Regions from separate parts of the Halalkalibacter kiskunsagensis genome, predicted to be linked through region 1. Evidence: predicted binding sites of a transcription regulator. Region 1 holds the regulator's gene; the other holds the start of a gene.
What was found. The regulator NrdR, encoded in region 1, represses ribonucleotide reductase genes. The targets are predictions, from matches to a motif close to AACACNATATATNGTGTT.
Positions count from the first base shown of each region.

Region 1 (8,222 bases):
AGTCTAATTGTACAGTTGAGAGCGTCTCCTCTTTTCCTAGAGCTGTTTTGACTTGAACGTCAAGCTTTGGACCGTAGAAGGCAGCTTCCCCTTCTGCTTCAAAGTACTCAATTCCTTCAAGTTCATTCATCGCATCTTTTAGCATACTTTGAGCTTTATTCCACATTTCATCATCATCAAAGTACTTTTCTGTATCTTCCGGATCACGATAAGACAGACGGAATTTGTATTTATCAATTCCGAAGTCATTATAAACTTCTTGGATTAGACGAACAACACGGATAAATTCATCTTTGATTTGATCAGGACGACAGAAAATATGAGCATCATTTAGCGTCATCCCACGTACACGTTGAAGTCCAGATACCGCCCCAGACATTTCATAACGATGCATCATCCCAAGCTCCGCAATTCGAAGTGGTAGTTGACGATAACTTCGCATGTCTTGTTTGTACACCATCATGTGATGTGGACAGTTCATCGGACGTAAAACGAATTCTTCATTATCTCGTTCCATAACAGGGAACATGTCATCTTTATAATGATCCCAATGTCCTGATGTTTTATATAATTCAGAGCTTCCGAGTATTGGCGTGTACACATGTTGATAGCCAAGTCTTTCTTCTTTATCAACAATGTAACGTTCAATAATACGACGAACGGTTGCTCCTTTTGGTAACCAAAGGGGCAGACCTTGTCCAACTTTTTGCGAAAGCGCAAAAATGCCAAGTTCTTTTCCAAGCTTACGGTGATCACGTTCTTTTGCTTCTTCTAGCAAGCGAAGGTGCTCTTTTAAATCCTCTTTGTTAAAGAACGCTGTCCCGTATATACGTTGGAGCATTTTGTTTTTACTATCCCCGCGCCAATACGCACCTGCTAAACTTAATAGTTTAAATTCTTTGATTTTATTTGTTGATGGAATATGCACCCCACGACAAAGATCAAAGAATTCACCTTGCTCATAGATTGTTAACATTTCGCCTTCAGGGATGGCTTCGATTAACTCAAGCTTATACCCATCTCCTATTTCTTTGTATTGTTGGATTGCTTCTTCACGAGTAACTTCCATACGTTTTACTTCAAGGTTTTCAGAAATAATACGCTTCATTTCCTTTTCAATCTTTGGCAAATCCTCTGGTGTCAGGGACTCTTCTGAATCAATGTCATAATAGAAGCCACCTTCAATTACAGGTCCCACCCCTAGTTTCACATTTTTATAAAGACGTTTGATCGCTTGTGCCATCACGTGAGCTGTACTGTGACGAACGATTTCTAAAGCTTCGTCAGAATCAGAGGTCACAATAGCAATCGTTCCATCCTCTGTAATCGGTGTACGTAGATCAAGCAATGTATCATTTAATTTACCAGCAATTGCCTTCTTCTTTAATCCTGGACTAATTGATGCTGCAATGTCTTCTGTTGTTGTTCCACTTGGAAATTCTTTAACTGCTCCATCTGGAAACGTAATTTTCAAATCGGCCATACTTATCCACTCCTTCTTTCTCGTTACAAATTCGCAACGGCTGCGCTCGTTGCGGTCTGAGGTTATCGCATAAAAGCAAACAAACTCAAAATAATAAAAAAACACCCATCCCTCCATATAGAAGGGACGAGTGTAGTTCGTGGTTCCACCCTTGTTTAAGACTGACTTTTATGTCTGTCTCCTCAAGATACAACATAACGGCTGTTAACCGGCGTCAGATAGTCCATGCAAAATGTTTCCCTGCCGCAGTTCAGAGGTGGTAAGAACGCCATTCTAGTTAGGAAGCTCTCAGCAAATGCTTCCCTCTCTGACAACCGATACGAGCGCCTCATGTCCTCATCAAGACTCTTACTTGTTTGACTATGATATGTAGTATTATAGGGAGGCTTGATCAGAAAATCAAGAGGCAATGAAAAGTTAGCTCCATTCCTGTTCATATGCTTTTAACGGAAACAGCTTCATTCTCTCTTGAAAAATGGCTTGAATCGATAAAATGACCCCATGATCTGGATCATCCGAAAAAACATGGACACGGTTCGGCACCATACTAACGAGCGGGCTTATAACCATATCCTCCACATCGACTTCTTGTTCAAACACCAAATCGTCTTGTAAATGAAAGAGAAGTTCTTCTCGGGTCATTCTCCGGAAATGTTCATCGTAAAAAGTAAACGATCCATCATGAACAACATACACCATATCAAGCTTCGAACGTTTTGATTGAACAAATTGGCGAAAATCTTCTATCATATTCTGATACTCTTGTTCAAGCATATACTCATCAATAGCAATCTCCACACAGTCAATCAACATTTCACCATAATCACGTAATCGAAATGTTAAGAATGGTTCATAATAAAACGTCGTCTCTTCTTCTAGGTGATTGGAAAAAGCATGATAAATAAATTCCCTACGATTAAAAAATGGCTTCATTTGAGGTAAATCATTACGATCCCCTTCTAGTATGGAACGGGCAACAGTTAAAATCTGCTCTTGTTCTTCTTCATCCGTAAAATAAAACATATTTTCAATAATATCTAATAACCATTCATCTTCTTTCGTACTAATAACATAATCAGTTAAAACCGAAGAAAGCAAAGGGTGAAACGAATCATAGAAGTTAATATACTTGTGTTCATAGTTGAGAATAATCGTGTCGTCGCCTTCTGCCCGTACGATTCCACCTAAGCCGTACGCAGCGTACTTTTGAATATACAGTTTCAGCTGAGAAAACAGCTGTTTACAATCATGCTCTTGTTCAAAATGGATTGCTATCAACGCTTACTCCCCCTTACATATTACAAACACCTCTATTGGCATATCATTCTTGTCGTCCATTTCAGACAGGCTCTACTTTCATCCTATGTTTGGTTTTTAAAAACATGATTAGAAAATAAATTTTAAAAGTAAGAAGCTAGCAATCTTTTTATTATCATCTTTTTTAATACTGAAATCTTAATAAGAGTGGGATCCCAGTCGCTTTTTTCGGTTCAACTAGTTCTGTTCCGCCCCTTACCTTTCTTGGTCTTTCTGCCTCTGGCTCTGGTCTCAGCCAATACAAAAAGGGTCTGTACCTCCAATGAGGACAGACCCGAATCTATTTCTAACTCTAATTTTGCATGATAAAATCTTTTGCTGCTGTTTCTTCATCATCAAACACGCGTAAAATTCCATACTTTGTATCGCGTTGTGCTGGTATTTTGCCAGCTTCACGGATCAAACGAAGAATTTCATTTGTGTTTACCTTATGAGTGGTCCCGGCAGCTGAGACAACATTTTCCTCCATCATCGTACTACCAAAGTCATTACAACCGTACTGAAGGGATAACTTCCCAACTTCAGGTCCCATTGTCACCCATGATGATTGGAAGTTAGGAATGTTATCAAGGAACAACCTAGAGATTGCTACATTTTTTAAATAATCACGAGATGTAAGTTTCTTAGTTTTATACATTCCAGTATTCTCCGGCTGGAACAACCATGAAATAAATGCTGTAAAACATTCCGTTTCATCTTGAGCATCTCGGATTCGTTGCAAGTGAAGTGCACGCTCTTCAAATGATTCACCAAAGCCAATCACCATTGTAGCTGATCCGTGCATTCCAACACGTTTTGATGCTTTCATAGCATCAATCCATTGTTCCCATGTGATTTTCAATCGACTGACTCGCAGACGCGTTTCTTCTGTAAGAATTTCAGCACCACCACCGGGCATACTATCTAAACCAGCAACGTGCAATTCACGTAGCACATCCTCAACAGATAGACCAGAAACCTCTACAATTTTCCAAATCTCTGCAGGAGAAAAAGAGTGCATCCAAATTGAAGGATAACGCTTTTTAATTTCTCGAAGGAGGTCTGTGTAATAATTAAGTGGCAAGTTTGGATTCGTACCACCTTGCATCAAAATCTCAGTACCATCAACGGCAAGTGTCTCTTCTATTTTCTTAAAGATTTCTTCATCTTTAAGAACGTATCCCTCATTGTGACCTGGAGCACGGTAAAACGCACAAAAACGGCAATACGTATCACAAAAATTCGTGTAGTTTACATTACGACCAATAACAAAAGTCGTAATCGGTTCAGGATGCCATTTCAACATAATTTTATTGGCAGCTTCCCCCATTTTCTCCACTTCATCACTTTCATATAGAGCAACGGCATCATCCATTGACAATCGTTCACCATTCACCGCACGTTCTAATATAGCATCAATGCTCATGTTGTACCCTCCGCAATAATCAATATATGATACTCTCATCCTATCATAGTTATCTCTTTGCGCAAAGCAATCACTCTGCTTTTGGAATAAACTTCAAGCAATCTATCTTGAACGTCGATTTGCTCCATCAACGGTTACGAAGGTCGTAAAATGTTTAATTCTCTCCATAATTCGTTTGGCTTTTAATTCTTCAATCCCGCCACGTTCAGAATACGCTAAGTGTTCTTCAAGTTCATCATAATCATAATTGGATGTAAACAAGGTCGGTAACTTTTCAAGCATGCGATGTTGCAATATTGCGCCTAATACATCATCTCTTATCCAGCCTGAAATTGTTTCTGCTCCAATATCATCAAGAATTAGCACTTGAGCGCGTTTTACCATATCTATTTTTTCCTGAAATGTACCATCTCCTATCGATTGCTTCATTTCTCTAAAGAAATCTGGTGTGTACACAATATATGATTCAATATTCCGATCACGTAACTCATTTGCAATCGCACCCATTAGATGTGTTTTTCCTACACCAAATCGACCATAAAAATATAGGCCTTGGCCGTCACTTCCAGGCATTGCATTCACAGCGAATGCTAATGCTTTTCGGCTCGCCTCTTCACGTTCGTGATCCCGATCTAACTTCTCAAATGTAGCATCCAATATATCTCTTGGAACATAAAGCGATTTAATGAGCTGACGTTGCTTACGAGCATTTTCTTCATTTTTCTTTAATGAACAAGAATGATACTCTAGGTCAAGCGCTCTTCTTGTGAGAATGATTTCTGGCTGGTAGCCTTTCATCATATTTGGACAGGCTGCTAATCCTGGACAACTCTCACAGTTTTGCCGCTCTTTTTGAAATTCATATAATTTAATCAAGCCTTGGTCAAGAATATCATCGGTTACTGGCTCACCCTCAAGAGCGTTATTTACTAATGGGTCAGCTAATAATGTTTTTCTAGCGTCATGTAAACGTTGCTCGAGCTTATTATCTTTCGTCCATTGTTTTAACGCCGATTGAATTGATTCCATGCTTACCCCTCCCCTTTCTCTACCTTGCTTTTTCGTAGTTCTTTGAGCATTTGATCAAAACTTTTCTCATTTTGATGAGTATCTATTTTTTTCGATTCGATTGGCTTTTGAGATGGGCCTTCCTCCATCTTGTTTTCTTTCTCTGCTACCAACCATTTCGGTAGTTTATCTCGCTTTTGTTGTTGCTTTCGTTGCCCACTTCTTTTCATAGAAGATGGAGCTTTCACTTTATTGGCTATCTCTTTTGATTTCCGTTGTTCCTGCTTCGCTAGTTGCATCGCTTCTTTAACCGTTTGTACTTTTTTTCTAGACCAGTGACCGGCAATCTTATCAATTAACGCCTTTGATAATTTCATATCTTGACTATAGAGCATAAATTCAAGCAAAACATTTGCAACACCAGGAAGCAACTGATGGTCAATCAGTAACGATTCGATGATTTTCACATCAGCCACAGGAACCTTAGAGCCATCCGAACGGATCTCAAGTAAGGTTAAAGGAGGCGTTGTTTCATAAAACTTAATTGTACGCTCTTCCTCTGTCTCTGGCTCCTTTCCAATCATCGTCTGATATTTTGCAGGTTGTTTTTGCAGTCCTAAACCTGGTGGTTCATTTCCGTGCTCTACCTTATACCACTCTTGTGTCTTTTTTCTTAATTCGCTTAAATCTAACTTATCATCATGTAGAAGGGCTTGCTGAACGATACTACTCATTTCAAGCGGTTCAATCTTATACACAAACGCTAGCCTGCTAATTGTTTTTCTCACTTCCACTGTTAAGACATCTGAAGGGACAATAAATGTCGATAAGCTTTTTTCAAGAAGGTCAAAATCAAATTGTTGAAATATAAATTCACTTGAACCATTCTCCTGAATTAGTTCTTGATTACGCCGCACCTTTAATGCGTTTTCTGTTTCTGATTGCAGATTCGATACCATCTCTGAATGGTGTAAGGACACGTACACTTCGTCAAAGGCATATGTCAGTTCGTCATACTGCTCGTGATCAAGCTTATCAAGTGTAAATCGTTCGCGCAATTGACGATAGTGCGTTTTCCCAAGGCGGTTAAATAGATACACACTTAAAACATCATTTTCGAAAAATTGTTTCGGAGTCATAGGAGGTTGTAGTTCATATAAATATGTTGTTCCTCCACTTTCGTCCTTACGTTTAAACGTCTTTAATAGACCGATTCCTTCAAGTTTCTTTCGTTCTTCATATATAACTTCAAGTGACACACCTAAGAGTAACATTAATTGCCTGTGTGTTTGTTCATTGCTCCAGTATTGATCATGTTCAAGTTGAGACAGCATGGTTACGTACAGACTATGAGCCATAGCGCCTGTAAGTGGTTGATATAACAATGTTAACGTACGTCGGTCAATATCTGTTATATGATTACTTGTCCGAACAGAAAAACGATCAACAGGTAGTAATTCTTTCCAATGCCATGTCATTACACTCACCTCCACAATCTTTTTTGGCAAAAGCACTAGAATTCAGCTTAGCATCATTTCATTGCTCAAGTAAAAAGAGCTTGCAGCGATGATCGCTTAAGCTCTATTATTCACTAATTCTTATTCATTAGTTCCGTTAATTCTTTTATAAATACATTAATATCTTTAAATTGACGATAAACGGAAGCAAACCTTACATATGCAACATCATCAATATCTGCTAGCCTCTCCATTACAAGCTCGCCAACATCTTGACTGTTAATCTCATTTTTCCCTAATCCACGTAACTCACGTTCAACCCCATTGACAATTTTTTCAAGGGTTTCAAGTGGAACAGGTCTCTTTTCACACGCTCGAATTAATCCTCGTAATATCTTTTCTCGAGTAAACTCTTGACGGGTACCATCTTTTTTTACAACAATTAGCGGAATTTCTTCTACCATTTCAAACGTCGTAAAGCGATGGCTACACTCTTCACATTCTCTCCTCCGACGGATAGAACGTCCTTCATGACTAGGCCTTGAATCAAGTACTCGAGTTCCATTATGATGACAAGCAGGACATAACATTAGATCATCTCCACTTTCCGTATCGTACTCATTCGTTCATTTTTCTTATATTTATTTTAAGATATAGAAAGAGGTCTGACAAGATAAACACTATTTGTCAGTCCTTCATCCGTTTTTGTATATGTATATCATATCATACTGACATTTTATAAAAGCAATTTTCCACAAAAAAATGAACACAAAAAGAGGCTGACTCCTAAACATCCATTCTATTAACATTTTTATACAAAACCTAAGTCTCATATGTTGTAAATGCCAAATAATAGATGCTTGTAGAGTCAACCTCTTAAATTTTCAGTTATAGCGCTTGAACTTTTGATTTCGGAATTTTCACTGGTCCCATACCTCTAGGTACTTCAATAACCTCGCTTGATTTTGCACTTAATTGCTCAGCGATGTAATTGGCAGCAACATTCGGATCAAGGTCTCCACAAGTATACACATCAATACTTGCATAACCATGTTCAGGGAAGCTGTGAATCGTTAAATGAGATTCTGAGATAATAACAACTCCACTTACTCCATGAGGAGCAAACTTGTGAAAAGCTACCTCTCTTACCTCAGCTCCTGACTTTAACGCAGCATCGACAAATACTTGTTCAATAAAACTCATATTATTCAACTTCTCCACGTTACATCCCCATAATTCTGAAATTACGTGACGACCCATAGTGTCCATAAGTTGAATCCCCCTTTACAAAAAATTCATGCCTTCTCAAGCATGTAGGAATGTTTTATTACACGGGGGAAAGTTAGTCCAGAGAGGTCCTAACCCTTTCTGCAAAAAAACAACTCCTGATTTGCTTTAATTGAAGTTCACGAAAATCAGTATACTTTGTTTACAATTTGATTGCAACAGTCCCAAGAATTTTTTTTGGACAACTTATTCATAAGGGACCATAATATCTTCCTTTCACATGCTAATGCATAGGTGTTTATTGCTACTGCTTATCTTCCAATCC
Region 1 covers NZ_JAXBLX010000005.1:6,583-14,804, reverse strand. Annotated here, with positions in the region: gene thrS (threonine--tRNA ligase) at 1-1,483, opposite strand, end outside; gene ytxC (putative sporulation protein YtxC) at 1,901-2,761, opposite strand; gene mqnC (cyclic dehypoxanthinyl futalosine synthase) at 3,093-4,205, opposite strand; gene dnaI (primosomal protein DnaI) at 4,308-5,234, opposite strand; gene SLH51_RS03980 (replication initiation and membrane attachment family protein) at 5,237-6,691, opposite strand; gene nrdR (transcriptional regulator NrdR) at 6,805-7,260, opposite strand; gene speD (adenosylmethionine decarboxylase) at 7,559-7,939, opposite strand.

Region 2 (8,222 bases), on a different contig from region 1:
TTGGTTACGAATTATTATATAATCCTTTAGGTTTCTTAACTCGAATTCTTATGATGGTTGGGTTCATCGCTGTATTCTTTCTTATTTACCGCTGGTTTATGGCGCGACGTTACGGAACCCCGCTATTTCCATCACAGTCGGGTCCAAGTCGTGCACAACTTCGTAAAGCAAAGCGAACGAGTTTAAATCGTCAATCTTCTCCTTCAAAAACGGCAGCGTTTAAACCTAAAACAACAAATGTCGTTAGCGCTAAAAAGAAGCCTGCCCGTCCAAAACGTCGACGAGAAGATCATAATTTAACTGTCATTGAAGGCAAAAAAAACAAAAAAAAGAACCGCGCATTCTTTTAAAAGGTTGTTCAAAAAGGTCGTACCTTTTTGAACAACCTTTATTAGTAACTCCAGTTTTTCAAAAAAAAATTCGTCTCTTCTCTCCCTAGTACGATAAGATTTTCTTTCTGCTTTTCAGTTAGCTCAAAATCCGTCGCCTTTACATCCAAAACAGGAATAAATACAATGTTACGAGCGTGATCCTGATCAATGTATCTTATATCATGTGCTGAACTCATCGTTTCGAATAATGCACGAAACATTTCTACAGCATTATTGATTTTATTTGCAGGCATTTCACTTAATTCAGGTGTTAATTGAAATCCAATAGCAGGACGTTTCCATCTCTTCGTATTCCCATCCATAAATAACCACATTGGAAAATTACTGAGGATTCCCCCATCTACAATATAAGATGGTTTTCCCGCACTAGCACGATCATAGATTTTTACTGGTTCAAAGAAAAATGGAATACTACAGCTCATTCTGACAGCTCTTGCAACTGGAAATTTTTCAGGGATAACTCCGTATTGCCTTAAATCATCAGGTAGCACCAATAACTTCCCTTTTGATAAATCAGATGCAATAATTCGTAATGACCCTTTCGGCAAATCACCAAAAGTACGGACCCCTTTAGCTTCAAGTACTGTTTTCAGCCAAGACTCTAGAGCATTTCCCTTGTACAACCCTAACCGAAAATACATGTGTACCCACTTAGCGAGAGAAAATGGAAGGAACGACATCCGTTCATCTTTAAACGACTCAACATCTAAGTCATCTAGCATTGTAAAGATCTCCTCACTGCTATACCCGACTTTTATTAATGCGGCCACGATGGAACCTGCACTTGTTCCTGCCAAGCGCTCAAACACATATCCTTCTTCTTCCATCACTTGTAGCGCTCCGACAAACGCAAAGGCTTTTACACCTCCACCCGCAAACACCCCGTCAATTTTCATCAGATATCGCCTCCTACCTTATCCATATGTCTATACCAAAGTAGGACGTCCCTATAAATTTCTAGAAAACCATGACTTCACCAAAATCGAATTTAATAAAACTATTCAAGTCAATAACAACTTTTGTCCCTGCTCCCTAGCCAAATTATTCTTTTTTTAAACACAAAAAAACACCCGTTAGCAGGTGTTTTCTCTTACGATTCATCTTCTTCATTACTTTTTTGAATATCTCTAAGTTCTGTTACTCGTTGTTTCTGTTCTTGAAAAAATTGAACTAAATCTCCAATTCGATCAATCGCATCCCAACTAAGATGATGCTCAATTCCTTCAACATCTTGATAAATATGCGCTTCATCAACCCCTATAAGCCTCATAAAATCCTCTAGAAGTTCATGACGGTAGACAAGTCTTTTCCCTATTTTCTTTCCTTTTGCTGTTAGAACAAGACCACGATATCGTTCATATATTAAATAATCACTTTTATCCAATTTTTGAACCATTTTTGTCACTGATGAAGGATGGACTTCTAATGCCTCTGCGATATCGGAGACCCTTGCATAGCCTTTCTCCTCAATCAACATGTAAATTCTTTCTAAATAATCTTCCATACTAGGTGTTGGCATAGTGTCCCCTCCATTTTTGTCGCCAAATTACCCTGTTTGCAGGCTACTACGGTGTTTATACAAAAAAACTCTGTATTATATACCTATTCTGGCACATTTCAAATGCTACTCGAAAATGTGCAACAGTTTTATTTTACACTACAATGTAGGAAGAGGACAATGACTTGTATCACATTAAGTAAAGTATTCAATTTTTGCTTCTGGAAAGAAACGATCAATATAGGATTGGATTGTTTCTTTTAATTCCCCTGCTTGTTCATCTTGATAAACATACTTGCCGCGTCCATATTTACCCCATTTATACTTTCTTTCTTCTTCATTCATTTCAAGTTTCGATTTAGGATAACGCTTTTGAATAATATTTTTGGCTGTTTTTGTATAACGATGTTGGATTAATTCAAATGTAAGATCTTTCTTTGCATACAGCGGTAAAATGGCCTCTAATCGTTCAAATAGTTCATAATAGCCTGCATTCCAACCCTCATGCAAAATTAACGGTGCCACGATAAATCCTAATGGATAATTTGCTTTTGCTACTTTCCCCGCCGCTTCTATTCTTTCTAAAAAGCTGGACGTCCCTGGTTCAAATTGTTTAATTACATAGTCAGAATTCACACTAAAACGGAAGCGAGTATTTCCATTATGTTTGGCATCAAGCAAATGATCAACATGATGATATTTTGTTACGAAGCGTAAGCGTCCTAGGTCTGTTTGACCAATATGTTCAATCGTCTTTTTCAAAGAGTGCGTTAAATGATCAATTCCAACTACATCTGACGTACAAGCAGCCTCAAAACGAGTGATATCAGGTGCTCGTTCCTGTATATATTGATCTGCAGCATCAAATATATCTTCTAAATTCACGTAAGTACGAATATATGGCTTATTTCCAAGTGTCGTCTGTAAGTAACAATAATGACAATGCCCCATACAGCCTGTCGCTAGTGGTAGTGCATATTCTGCGGAAGGTTTTGATGTATCGAACTTTAATGTTTTCCGAACACCAATTACAAGTGTAGATTTCGCATTTCGATATTGTTGCAATTCGTTCTTCCCCGGAATGTTTCGGACTTGATTATGCGAAGTCGTTTCTCTAATCTCCACACCTTCTTTTTCAAACTTCTCTTTTAATTCACGACCTAGCGCGTACTCTAATGCACCAGGTTCTATGTAAACCAATTGCGGCTGAAAAGCCCTCATCATACATGCACCTCTTTCTTTTTTTTATAGCTTGTGCACGTCTTATTGATTCACACTGCCATTTACTAACAAAAGGGGGAACTGCAACAACCCACTAACAAATGCAAAAAAGGACTCAATCTATGTAATGTGATTGAGTCCTTTTTTATATGATTATTCATCTTTTTTCCTGTTCCTTAAAGACCACACTTTAACTGTGCACCGCAGCTTGTGCATGTATTACAACCGCCAATATCTTCAACTTGACCTTCACGACAAACCGGACATGTATTCCCAACCTCTGATCCAATCGTTACGTTTGTTGATCTCACTTCAGAAATCGTATCGATTAGGACAACTTTCTTCTTTTGTTCCGTATGTGTAGACTCTTCCTCAAAGCGATTTTCTTCCGCTTTTAAGGAAAGAACTTGCGCATCACGACTTCCATCTACATATACTGTACCACCTTTTGCACCGCCACGGTATAGACGCTCATAGACACCTTGAACCTGTTCAACTGTATAGCCACGAGGTGCATTTACCGTTTTTGAAAGAGAGCTATCTACCCAGCGTTGAATAATACATTGGACATCAGCATGCGCTTCTGGAGAAAGCTCCATAGTCGAAATAAACCATTCTGGTAGTTGATTTTCATCTGCACCAGGATTTGCTTGTAAATACTCTTCTACTATGCCTGCTTTTACTTCAATAAACTTCCCAAGTCTTCCACTGCGGAAGTAAGAGAAAGAGAAATACGGCTCAAGACCCGTTGACACGCCTACCATCGTTCCTGTACTTCCTGTAGGGGCAACCGTTAGCAAGTGTGAATTTCGGATACCATGCTCTAATATGCCTTGACGGATATCTTCCGGCATGTCCTTCATGTACCCAGTGTTAATGAAGGCGTTACGTAATTCCGCTGTTTCTTGTGCTGTCGATCCTTCTAAGAAAGGAAAGCTCCCTTTTTCTTTCGCCAGCTCAATACTTGTACGATATGCAGTTGTTGCAATCGTCTCAAACACTTTATCAACAAGCTGATTTCCACTCTCTGATCCATACACTGATTCACAATAAATCAATAGATCATGAAGACCCATTACTCCTAAACCAACACGGCGCTCACCTTTTGCTTGCTTCGTGTTATCCTCTAGGAAGTACGGCGTTGCATCAATGACATTATCTTGCATACGCACACCGACTTCAACGGTCTTTTGTAATTTTGCAAAGTCAATTTCCTTTGTTTCTTTATTGGCCATTTCTGCTAAATTAATAGCCGCTAAATTACATACAGAATAAGGAGCAAGTGGTTGTTCCCCACACGGATTAGTTGCTACTACTTTTTGACCGTAGGCCTTAGCATTCGTTTTGTCATTTGCATTATCAATAAAAAATATGCCTGGTTCTGCACTATATGTAGCGCAAATGTTAATCAAATTCCATAACTCTTTTGCTCTTAGGATCCGATACGTTCTGACACCGTAACCTAGTTCTTTCCACTCGCGTACATCACCAATTTCATGCCACTTTTTATTATAAGTAGCCATCTCTTCTTCCGTATAGTTTTCAACATCAGGGAAGCGTAGAGCATATTCTTCATCATTTTCAACAGCTTCCATAAATTCTTTTGTTAAACATACAGAAATATTTGCACCTGTTAAAAATTCTGCATTGTTAACAGAATACGTTCCGCCAACTCGCAGCTTTTCTTCTGCATCTCGGATGACTTTGAGATCAAATCCACCGTGACCCGCAATGGTCTTATAATTCACAATCCCTTGGTACATAGACTCCTCTACTACACTTAATGGAGTAAACGAAAGCTTGTCTTTTACGAGCTTTTGAATGTATTCATCTTGTGTATTTTCAAGTAAGAACCGTAAAATACGAGGATTTTGCATTTTAGAAATAATAAATTCCAATATGTCAGGATGCCAGTCGGAAAGCATAATCATTTGAGCACCACGTCTTGACCCACCTTGCTCAACAAGATGCGTTAGCTTTGCAATATCATCAAGCCAAGAAACAGATCCAGATGATTTTCCGTTCACTCCACGAGCGAGCGTATTACGAGGCCTTAATGTAGAACCGTTTGTTCCAACGCCCCCACCGCGACTCATAATCTCCATCACTTGCTTGCGATGTTCTGAAATTCCTTCGCGTGAATCTTGTACATACGGCATTACATAACAGTTGAAATACGTCACATCCGTCTCAGCCCCTGCACCATATAACACGCGACCTGCTGGAATAAAGTTCATTGAAACAAGTTGCTCATAAAATTGTTCAAATGCTTCTTGTCTTTTTTGTTCAGTCGTTTCCACCGATGCAAGGCCTGTAGCATTACGCTTTGCAATTTGTTCATAATAAAGCTCAAGTGGCTTCTCAATCGTATCAAGTGAACGCGTTACGACACCACTTTCTGCTTCATCGCCTTCAAGCACTCCACGAAATTCTTCGTCTACTAGTACTTTTGCTTGATTTTTGACACGATCTAATTCCATGATAAATCCGTAACCACGAGCTGGAAACTTCGGATCGTCTTTTACAGTTAATACGACAAAATCTCCTTCTTTTAATGTTTTCTTTTCCGTATCTTTGAATGTATAGCGGTCTAACATTACCAGTCTCGATACACCTTTTTTTGTTATGTGCATATCACTTGTAATAGGGTGAACTTGAGGAAACTGCTCAATATCCTCATTTAATCTTTCTACATTTAGGCGCATTACTTTCGACATTGTCATTGCCATTCGCCTCTCCTCCTCTTTCTCATGGAAATCTATTAAAACATACGTACATCTAGTTGTAGATGAAGTCGTTGTGCATATCCATATTCAACATTCTTGGGTAAGCTTACCACAAAGATCAGTTCAGATTCAATATATTGTGCTCATTTTTATTTTTAATACACCATATATTGTGTTTAATTCTATTTTGATGCTATTTGTCAACTTTGTAAAGAATCAAAAAAAGAAGCATTTACGAGTTTATTAGATTTTTATCCGTTTTTTTACGTTATTTTGAAGAAATTTGTCTCTTGCTTAAATAAGGATAACTTCAACTTCATGTTTCATCATTGTTTGCTCGGCAAGGTCAAAATGATTGACAAAATTTTTCATGGATGCTCATACTATATGATATTCTAGTAACATGCAATAAATAGAATCCAACCAAATACTTACATTTTAAAAGCTGGAGGAATCGTGATGGAATATATTATTCAAAATGAAACACTTATACCAAAAAAAGAAGCTACGGTTAATTTGGATGACCGCGGTTATTATTTTGGTGATGGTGTTTATGAAGTAGTAAAGGTTTATGATGGAAGTCCATTTGCTATGGACGAACATATCGCGCGTCTACTTTCGAGCCTAAATAAACTAGATATTCCACTAGCTTTTTCAAAAGAAAAACTAGTCGAATTAATCCATTCACTAATTGAAAAGAATTCAATTGAAAATGGCCTTGTTTATTTCCAATTCACTCGCGGAGTTGAACCTCGCAATCACCTATATACCAGAGAGTCAACACCTGTGTTCACAGCATTTACACAGGCAGCTCAAAACCTTGAAGACATTCAGAAAAACGGCATTGATGTTTGGTTAACTGATGATATACGCTGGCTCCGTTGCGATATTAAAACAATCAATCTGTTAGGTAATGTTATGGTTAAACGCGAGGCTTCAGATAACAATTGCCATGAAGCGATTTTACATCGTAGTGGCACGATTACAGAAGGTTCATCATCAAATTTATTTCTTGTTAAAGATAAAGTTCTATATACCCATCCTGCAACAAACCTTATTTTAAACGGAATTACAAGGCAACTCATTATTGACTTAGCAAAGCGTCATAATTATTCAGTAGTTGAAGAGCCTTTCCCAGTTGATGTTTTAGAACATGCCGATGAAGCATTTATTTCTAGTACCTCCGTTGAAATTGCTCCAATTAAAGCTGTTAAAGGACAATTGTCAACTACATTCGAAATTGGTCAAGTGACACAAGACCTCCAACTCAAGTTTAAGGAACTGCTACCAAAAGCTTAAATAGATAAAGAGGGTACCCAAAAGCCAGCGTTTGGAATACCCTCTTTTTTCAAATAATTGATATTATTTTCTAAAGTTCCATTCATCCTTGCCATAACGGTCTCTCGCTATTTGGCTAACAACTTCTTCTTCTTCTTCTGTTAACGTGTAAGCTTCTAACTCAATGTTTAAACCCTTTTCAAATCCTCTTTTAAATGCAGCCTTTGCTTCTTCCATTGTTAAAGAGTCACTTCGTAATGCGTTAATTGCCACCGCTTTATTTTTAAAGTTCTTTTGCATTCTCTCACGTAGGCGGTCACTAGAATACTTAAACAAATCAAACAATTTATCCTCATCAATATCTAAAATAATCGATCCATGCTGCAAAATGACGCCCTTTTGTCTCGTCTGAGCACTCCCTGCAACTTTTCTTCCTTCTACAACCAGTTCATACCAAGAGGGAGCATCAAAACAAACAGCTGAACGCGGATTTTTCAGTGCACTTTTCTCTTCATCCGTGCGAGGAATCGAAAAATAAGCGTCCAGTCCTACATTCTTAAAGCCTTCCAATATCCCTTCTGAAATCACTCGATACGCTTCAGTAACAGTCGTAGGCATTTCTGGATGATCTTCAGAGACAATAACACTATACGTTAATTCTTTATCATGCAAAACTCCTCGGCCTCCAGTAGGTCTACGAACGAAACCTAAGCCGTATTCACGAACCTTATCCAAGTTAATTTCTTTTTCAACCTTTTGAAAATATCCAATTGACAATGTTGCTGGATTCCATCCGTAAAAACGAATAGTTGGCGGAACTAAACCTTTACTATGCCAATCTAGTAAAGCTTCATCTAAAGCCATATTATAAGCAGGAGAACACTCTCCTGAATCAATGTAACGCCATGTTTCCTTCATCAGCCATCGCCACTTTCCACTCATTTATCTTGTCATTTTAACAAACAGCTCACTTTTAGCCAAGCCATTTGCCTAGTTAACTTATTGCGTATTTGCCTCCCGGCTATTATAATATATCATGACGGAAGTACGTAAAGGAGTGTAGAAATTACCCAATGGAATTCTTATGGCTTATCTTACTTGGATTAG
Region 2 covers NZ_JAXBLX010000030.1:12,679-20,900, reverse strand. Annotated here, with positions in the region: gene SLH51_RS16690 (SA1362 family protein) at 1-350, shown strand, start outside; gene SLH51_RS16685 (patatin-like phospholipase family protein) at 392-1,288, opposite strand; gene mntR (transcriptional regulator MntR) at 1,483-1,911, opposite strand; gene splB (spore photoproduct lyase) at 2,086-3,114, opposite strand; gene SLH51_RS16670 (vitamin B12-dependent ribonucleotide reductase) at 3,288-5,840, opposite strand; gene dat (D-amino-acid transaminase) at 6,297-7,136, shown strand; gene SLH51_RS16660 (lipoate--protein ligase family protein) at 7,200-8,036, opposite strand; gene SLH51_RS16655 (rhodanese-like domain-containing protein) at 8,189-8,222, shown strand, end outside.
Region 2: a site for NrdR is predicted at 5,997-6,014, ahead of SLH51_RS16670 (vitamin B12-dependent ribonucleotide reductase). Genes of this name have one in related genera too.